DNA from 2 places in the Paenibacillus sp. J14 genome. Region 1 is predicted to be linked to the other one. Evidence: riboswitches for the same ligand, from Rfam matches in the RefSeq annotation. Region 1 holds a riboswitch; the other holds the start of a gene.
What was found. A riboswitch is a leader RNA that binds a small molecule or an ion and turns the genes downstream of it on or off. The one in region 1 is predicted to bind glycine.

Region 1 (4,226 bases):
GGAGACCACCGAGGAACAGCGCGCCCAAGTCTTGTCGATGTTTGAAGCGGTAGGGATGGTTAGCGTGATCCCAGAGGATCAAATGGAAATATTGACGGGCGTATCTGGGAGCGGACCTGCATATGTTTATTATCTGATGGAAGCGATGATTGAAGCGGGCATCGAAGGCGGATTAACGCCTGAGCAATCTCGTGATCTTACCGTACAGACGGTACTTGGCGCTGCCCTCATGATGTCAGAAACCGGCGAAGCGCCTACCAAGCTGCGTGCAGACATCACCTCGCCCAACGGTTCGACGCAAGCGGCGATCGGTGTGCTGGAAGCCGGCAGCTTTCAGCCAAACGTAAAAGCTGCGGTTCACCGGGCCGCCGAACGCTCGAAAGAAATGGGCGAAGCCGTCAAACAAGCGCTGTTGTAAGAAGCTGCAGCCGTATGGTGCAGCGATGGTCGGCACTGCGCGTAAGGCCAATAGGAAAGGGGGACGGCAGCATGAACTACGTCGATATCCCATGGGAAGAAAAACAAGCGGCGCTGGACGCCATCCAACGCCTGCGGGAGGAGTTCGCCGCCCGCGGTTGGTTTCCCGCTTCCAGCGGAAGCTTGTCGATGCGGGTCGGGCGGTATAAGCCGGACCGGTTTGTGTTTGCCATAACGGCCGACGAGACGTATTGGTCGGAGCTGTCAGCGATCCCTTCCCCTTCGGTTGGCGCGCTGTTCGTCGATGCCGCCAGCACCCCCTGCGAGCCAACGCGGCTTAAACCTTGTTCCGATGCACCGATTCACGCGAGAATCTACCGGATGACCGGCTGCGGCGCGATCGTACACGTACATACGACGTTCAACAACGTGCTCAGTGACTATTTTGCTGCGGATGGCGGCGTTCCACTCAAGGGGAACGAGCTGCTCAAAAGCTTAGAGATCTGGGAGACGCAGGCGGAGGTTCGAGTGCCAATTCTGCCGAACGCCGCTGAGCTCCCAGCCATCCTCAAGCAAATCCCAGGCAGTCTAGATACCCGTGTGCCGGCGTTGCTGCTGCAAAATCACGGGGTCTATGTCTGGGGAACCAACATCGCTGAGGCGAAGCGCCATCTGGAAGCGCTGGAGTTTATGTTTGAAGCGCTGTACCGTTCCCTGCTGTTGCCTCCCAAAGAGTATCATGCCTAAAAAACAACTCGCGACAAGCGATAAGCGGAGTGATTAAACTACCATCAGCAGCTCCCGCAATTACGCTAACCGCGAGTTTTTTACATTTGCCTAAGATCTTGCTTTATCTCTCGATAAATTCCGCATACGCCTTCGCGTCCATCAAGTTCGCCAACGCGACGTTAGCGTCCTCCTTCAATCGAATATGGACCATCCAGCCCCCATCATACGGCTCTTCATTGACGAGCTCCGGCGCGGTATCCAGCTCCCGGTTCACTGCCAGCACTGTCCCGCTGACCGGCGTAAACAAATCGGCCACCGTCTTCACGGATTCGATCGTTCCGATGCCTTCCTGCGCTTCGAATTCCTGCCCTGGCTCGGGCAGCTCCACGAATACAATGTCGCCCAGCCGATGTTGGGCGACATCGGAGATGCCGATCTTCACCGTCCCATCCCCCAAATCAAGCACCCATTCATGCTCATCGCTGTACAACACGTTTTCCCTGATCTCACTAGCCAAAGCTTGCTCCTCCTCTTTCGGATGATCTAGCGTACCTTAAACTTTGTGGAAGATTCATCTGCGTATTTCCCTCGTTCAGATTATTCCAAACCTAGCTCTCATGTCAATATTATTAACACATTTGATAGAGTCTAGTAAAATGTAAGCGTAGCCTTTTCCAGTAAACGAAATTAATTAAAATTATTATGATAACTTTATTGACATCTAGACAGATTTTGAGTATTAATGAGATGTGTAAGCTGCGGTTGATGGCAGGGGGAGAGATTACAATTACGGGATTGTAACGCCGAAGGAGCAAGCCGCGAAGCGGTGAATCTCTCAGGCAAAAGGACCTCTGCCGGACGCAACTCTGGAGAGCATTCACGTGGAGGTATCTTTTACGTGAATCACCCAAGGGGAAACCTGCGCGAGCTTCGAGCCTCCGCACAGGGTAACTCTCAGGTACAAAGGACAGAGCCTGGAAGAACCGTTAGACCTCTATGCAGGTTAGCGGGTTTTCTTTGGCCTGTCCTTTTTTGCTGTTCTCAAAATTGGCCGATCCGGCCCTTACGAGGTGATGGTAATGTCCGAATCCGCTTTGCGGCGTACGCCGCTCTATCCCGGATATGCGCGTTATGAAGGAGTCCGCTGTATCGATTTCGGCGGTTGGGAGCTGCCGGTGCAGTTCAGCGGCATCCAGAAAGAGCATGAAGCCGTGCGCGAGCGCGCCGGTCTGTTTGACGTATCGCATATGGGTGAATTTTACGTGGAGGGTCCTGAGGCAGAACGCTTCCTGCAACACATGACCACAAACGATGTAACCCTGCTTCAACCAGGGAAAGCCCAATACACCTTGCTCTGCTATCCCAATGGCGGTGTGGTGGACGATCTGTTGATCTATCATCTGGAAGAAGGCAAGTACATGCTGGTGGTCAACGCCTCGAATATTGACAAAGACTGGGACTGGCTGCAGCAGCACCTTCCCGCTGAAGGGGTAACCATGCGGAATGCCTCTGACGAGACTGCGTTGCTTGCCGTTCAAGGGCCGCTCGCCGCCTCCCTCCTCTCCCCGCTTTGCGAAGGGGAGGATCCTCGAGCGTTGCGTCCGTTCACGTTTATTCGGGAAGCTCGGATTGCCGGGATCCCCGTCTTGCTGTCCAGAACCGGGTATACCGGTGAGGATGGGTTCGAGTTGTATGTCGCGGCCAAGCAGGCCCAAGCGCTTTGGGACGTTGTGATGAAAGCCGGGGAGAGCCAGGGCCTTCTCCCGGCCGGGCTGGGCGCCAGAGATACGTTGCGCTTTGAAGCTTGCCTGCCGCTGTATGGTCAGGAGCTGGGCCCTGAGATTACCCCGCTCGAAGCCGGCTTAAACCGATTCGTGAAGCTGGAAAATGACGACTTCATCGGCCGCGATGCGTTGATCAAGCAGCGGGATCAAGGCCTTCCTCGCCGGCTCGTTGGCCTGGAGATGATCGACCGCGGGATTCCGCGCACCCATTACCCGGTATTTGCCGAAGGCTCAGAGGAACCGATCGGAGAAGTGACGACAGGTACGCAATCGCCTACGCTGAAAAGAAATCTCGGAATGGCGATCCTTGCCACCCGTTATGCCGCCCCGGACACGATCGTAGAGGTCGACATCCGTGGCAAGCGGCTGCAGGCCAAGGTCGTCCCGTTGCCGTTCTATCGCCGAAACCCTGCCGCCAAGCAGTGAAAGGAGAACAGGAAATCAGATGCTTAAACATCGCTATTTACCATTAACCGAACAAGATCAAGCGGAGATGCTGCAAACGATCGGCGTAAGCTCCGTCCAGGAACTGTTCAAGGACATCCCGGAGAACCTTCGCTATCAAGGGGAACTCCCGGTATCTCCCCGCCTTGACGAATACGCGCTGACCCGGCACTTATCCGAACTGGCCGGGCGCAACGCCGACACCGATCGGTATACCAGCTTTCTAGGTGCCGGAATTTATGATCATCACATCCCTTCCGTCATTCAGCACGTCGTATCCCGATCGGAATTTTATACCGCGTACACACCGTATCAACCGGAAATCAGTCAAGGCGAACTGCAGGCGATATTTGAATTCCAATCGTACATCTGCGAACTGACTGGCCTTAAGGTCGCTAATGCGAGCATGTACGACGGAGCCACCGCTTTAGCGGAAGCTGGCAACCTAGCCGCAGCGGCTACCAGACGCAAACAGCTGGTCGTCTCCCGCACCGTCCATCCGGAAGCACGCGAGGTGCTCGCCACTTACGCCCACGGCTTGAATCTGGAGATCGTTGAGGTGGGTTGGGAACAAGGTGTGACCGATCGCGAGGCACTTACTGCGGCCATCACTAAGGACACCGCAGCTGTCTTGATCCAAAACCCGAATTTCTTTGGCTCCCTGGAAGATCTTCGAGCCATTGGCGAACTAGCTCATGCCCAAGGGAGCTTGCTGATCGTCAGCAGTAATCCGCTCGCTCTGGGCCTGCTGGAAGCGCCAGGGAAGCTTGGTGCCGATATCGTCGTTGGTGACGCCCAGCCTCTGGGGCTGGCTCCCTCCTTTGGCGGTCCAACCTGCGGCTTCTTCGCTGT
Region 2 (4,226 bases), on a different contig from region 1:
CCGCAAAATTCACTCCACTTCCTGTAATCTCCACAATCGTTGCCCGCGACAGCCGGCACTAAAAAGACAAGATTACGATCAGAGCCATCGCGATATGCAGTGCAGGCAGCGGCGTTAAGATGAAGATAAGGGGTTCACATTCACTTCTTCCGACTGCGCAGCTCCTTCATGATCTTACGGCCGGTTGGCGTTTGTGCCAGCCCTCCTTGCGCAGTTTCGCGGTGGCGACTAGGCATCGCTGAGCCAACCTCCAGCATCACGTCGATCACTTCGTCCGACGGGATCGCGCTGCGCACACCGGCCAAGGCCATATCGGCGGCAGCCAGCGCATTGACCGCTCCAAAGCCGTTGCGCACGATGCAAGGGATTTCGACCAGACCGCCAACAGGATCGCAGATCAGGCCCAGCGTGTTCTTGAGCGCGAGGCCAACGGCGTGTACCGCTTGTTCCGGCGTCCCGCCGCGCAGCTCGACCATCGCCCCGGCCGCCATTCCGATCGCCGATCCAACCTCTGCCTGGCAACCGCCTTCCGCGCCAGAAATAAACGAGTTATTGGCGATCACATACCCGATGGCTCCAGCGCAAAACAGCCCGCGCACGAGATGCTCATCCTTCCAGCCGAAGCGCTCCTGTGCGCTGACAAACACGCCGGGGATGATGCCGCACGAGCCCGCCGTCGGTGTAGCGACGATGCGCCCCATCGAGGCGTTCACCTCGGAGACAGCTAGCGCATAAGCCATGGCCTGACATGCGATATCACCAACCGAAGTCTCACTGCGATTGCGGTAGGCCTCGACCCTTTTGGCATCGCCGCCGGTCAGCCCGCTTGTGGAGACGATGTCCTCAGTCAGCCCTTTATGTACCGCCGTTTTCATAATTTGGTAGTACTCGTTCATGGCAGCCACAATTTCTTCCTCCGTTTGCCCGCTCTCTTCCACCTGATCCTGAATCATGATGCTGGAGATCGTCTTGGATTCCCGTTCACAGAGTTCAACCAGCTCACGCAAATTTTTAAAACGCATCGTGCTCCCTCCTCGTTTTACTTCGTCAGATCAATGTAGGAGACTTGGCTGACATGCTCCAACGCACGGATCGCCTCCACTAATTCCGGCGGAATGGACGAGTCGGCTTCCACAACCGTCAGTGCCTCGGCGGTCCGCCCTTTCCGATCGGTAATAATGTAGCCGATATTCACATTCTCCCGGCTGAACAAAGCCGTAATTCCTGCCAGCACCCCTTGCCGGTCCGTGTGGGAGATGACCAGCGTCGGCAGCTCGCCAGAGCATTTCACCTCAAAACCGTTAATGCTGCGAATAACGATGGTCCCTCCGCCGATGGATGCGCCCATGACCTCGATTGAACTTCCGTCTTGGCAGGTCAGTTTTATTTTTACCGTATTCGGATGGGCCCCAGGCAGGACTCCAGTAGTAAACACCACTTCAATCCCCTGTTGTTCAGCGTTCTGTATCGACTGGCGGATTCGCTCATCGTCCGTACGGTAATCCAAAATGCCGCCAACGATGGCCAGATCGGTTCCGTGTCCGCTGTACGTTTCAGCAAAGGAGCCATAGAAGCAAATCTCCGCCTTAACCGGCGCGGTTCCGAGCAGCTGACGGGCAAATCGTCCAATCCGTACAGCCCCGGCCGTATGTGAACTGGAGGGCCCAATCATCGCTGGACCGATAATTGAAAATACGCTTTTAAATCGCATCGTACATCTCCCCATCATTTTTCTATGACGAAAAAGAGACAGAACAAAAAGGCTGCTGCCTTTCGCTCTGTCCCCGTTACCTGAAAGTTTAATGGTCCCGGTCCAAACCTCAAATCCGAGATCCATGTACCTCTTGGGTGGCTGTTCGCTCTCTCCAGAGCGGCGTCCGATCATGGTCCTTTGTACCTGAGAGATTCGGCTGCCGGCTGCAGGACCGGCCCTTGCTCCTTCGGTGCCGCTAAGCCGGTTCCATCTTCGGTTCAGCCCGCGGACTCTCCCATCATCCTCATTCGCCAATATGAATTTGTGCTTAATGTAAACCGAAGTTAGCAAGATGTCAAGATAACTCACATAAAATCCGATAATTTGCATCAAATTCTAGTTATTTTTTCCTATTTTTATAAGAAAATATGTATATTTTACACATCCACCTACTTGTGCACCTGATTTTACAGATATATACTGTCCGTAACAACCCCAGATATTACCTTATTTTATGAAATGTTGAGAAATAAGGTTCGCTCCGTGTTAACTTTTCTTCACTCTATGACCTCTACTAACCTAACGGTTCACTCCACGCCATTAGTTTTAACTCACATCCACCATAGTTTACTACTCCTGATTCCACTATTTTACATAAAGGAGGTGATGTACCCAAGAGGCAATTGATTCATTTTTTGTCAGTCATGCATCCGGACTCAGATCTTGTTACTCCGGACGGCCGTCACAGGATGGATGTTGGGCTTAAAACTTAATCAAAGGGAGTGAAGAAGTTGATAAGTCTCAAGAGATTTCGCAAACCTTTCTCGCTTGGCATGTCGATCCTTCTTGCATTAACTCTTGTTCCCGTCGCCTCCGCCAGCAGCAGCAGCGTATCGGGACAGAGCAGCTTGAGATCGTCCGCGCCCCAAGTGGCCGAAGCCAAAATTGACGCTAAATTGCAGACCCAGTTTAAGCAGGACGACTTCGTCACCTACCTTGTCAAACTCAAGGAGCAGACCGATACCACTTCGGTCGCCAAGCTGGCTCTTCAGAAAGCCCAGCTGGAGAAATCGACTCCTTCCGCCGCGAAGCTGTCCGTACGGACTTCCGTTGTCAGCGCTCTGCGCGAAACGGCCTCCCGCACCCAATTTAAGCTGGAGGAATACTTGCGGAAAGCCCAGCAATCCGGAGAAGTGAAAGACTACAAAAGCTACTTTATCGTAAATGCCATGGCGGTGACAAGCTCCAAAGAAGTGATGGAGCGAATCGCCCTTTTCCCCGAAGTCGAGAAAATTTTGCCGAATGAAAAACGTCATCTGCAAAAGGTTGAAATCGATAAAGATGCGGCTGTAGAGCCTGCCGTGAAGATGCCTGCTGTGAAACCGGCCGACGAGGTCTCCACTTCACTGGGCGATTCAAAGCAAGCGACCAAGGACGTTAACCCAAGCAGCGTTGAGTGGAATATTGCCCAAATCAACGCCCCTGAGGTGTGGAACATGGGCATCGATGGCACCGGCATCGTGGTCGCCAACCTCGATACCGGGGTAGACTACAACCATCCGGCGCTGCGGAGCAAATGGCGGGCCATTGATGCTTCGGGCAATATCGTGGATCCCGAGCTCAGCTGGTATGATCCGCACAGCCACGCTCCGCTGCCTGCCGATTCCCATGGCCACGGTACGCACACCATGGGAACGATGGTTGGTTCGGAACCAGACGGCTCGAACCAGATCGGCGTCGCGCCTGGTGCAAAATGGATCGCTGTCCGGATTTTTAACCCTGACACCACGGATGACATCATCCTGGATGGCGGCCAATGGCTGCTCGCGCCAGTGGATGCCGAAGGGAATCTGCATCCGGAGCTCGCTCCTGACGTGGTGAACAACTCCTGGGGGGGCGGTCCCGGCATCGATGAATGGTTCCGCCCGATCGTACAAGCTTGGAGAAGCGCGCAAATCTTCCCTGAGTTCTCCGCGGGCAACACCGATTTTGATAACCCCGGCGGTCCGGGTTCGGTAGCTGCGCCAGCGAACTATCCAGAAGCGTTCGCTACCGGCGCTACGGACATCAACGGGAATTTAGCGGATTTCTCTTTGCGTGGACCTTCCCCTTACGATGAAATTAAACCGGAGGTTTCCGCGCCAGGTGTTAACATTCGTTCCTCTGTTCCTGGCGGAGCTTATCAGGGCGGCTGGAACGGCACCTCGATGGCAGGTCCGCATACGACAGCCATCGCGGCCTTGCTGCTGCAGGCGAACCACTCGCTCACGGTAGACCAGCTCGAGGAAATCTTGACCAGCACGGCCACGCCGCGGACAGACGCTGAGTATGACACAGTACCTAATAACGGGTACGGATATGGCATCGTAAATGCATTGGATGCCGTAGGCTCCGTGCTCCAAGGTATCGGCACGGTCTCAGGTCGTGTGATCACGGCAGGGGAGGATTTAGAGGAACCGGTGCTGACACATACACCGCCTACTTTAATATATGAAGGCTTCGATGTGACGTTATCCGCTCAAGTAAGCGATGA

Region 2: linked by a shared signal. The riboswitch ahead of sdaAB (L-serine ammonia-lyase, iron-sulfur-dependent subunit beta) and the one ahead of gcvT (glycine cleavage system aminomethyltransferase GcvT) in region 1 are both predicted to bind glycine.

Annotation. Positions count from the first base shown of each region.
Region 1 covers NZ_JADQ01000031.1:2,086-6,311, forward strand. The annotation lists gene proC (pyrroline-5-carboxylate reductase) at 1-418, shown strand, start outside; gene mtnB (methylthioribulose 1-phosphate dehydratase) at 490-1,164, shown strand; gene gcvH (glycine cleavage system protein GcvH) at 1,268-1,663, opposite strand; glycine riboswitch at 1,909-2,007, shown strand; glycine riboswitch at 2,011-2,119, shown strand; gene gcvT (glycine cleavage system aminomethyltransferase GcvT) at 2,226-3,356, shown strand; gene gcvPA (aminomethyl-transferring glycine dehydrogenase subunit GcvPA) at 3,376-4,226, shown strand, end outside.
Region 2 covers NZ_JADQ01000033.1:16,585-20,810, forward strand. The annotation lists gene sdaAA (L-serine ammonia-lyase, iron-sulfur-dependent, subunit alpha) at 141-1,022, opposite strand; gene sdaAB (L-serine ammonia-lyase, iron-sulfur-dependent subunit beta) at 1,040-1,711, opposite strand; glycine riboswitch at 1,875-2,001, opposite strand; gene M891_RS0113590 (S8 family serine peptidase) at 2,485-4,226, shown strand, end outside.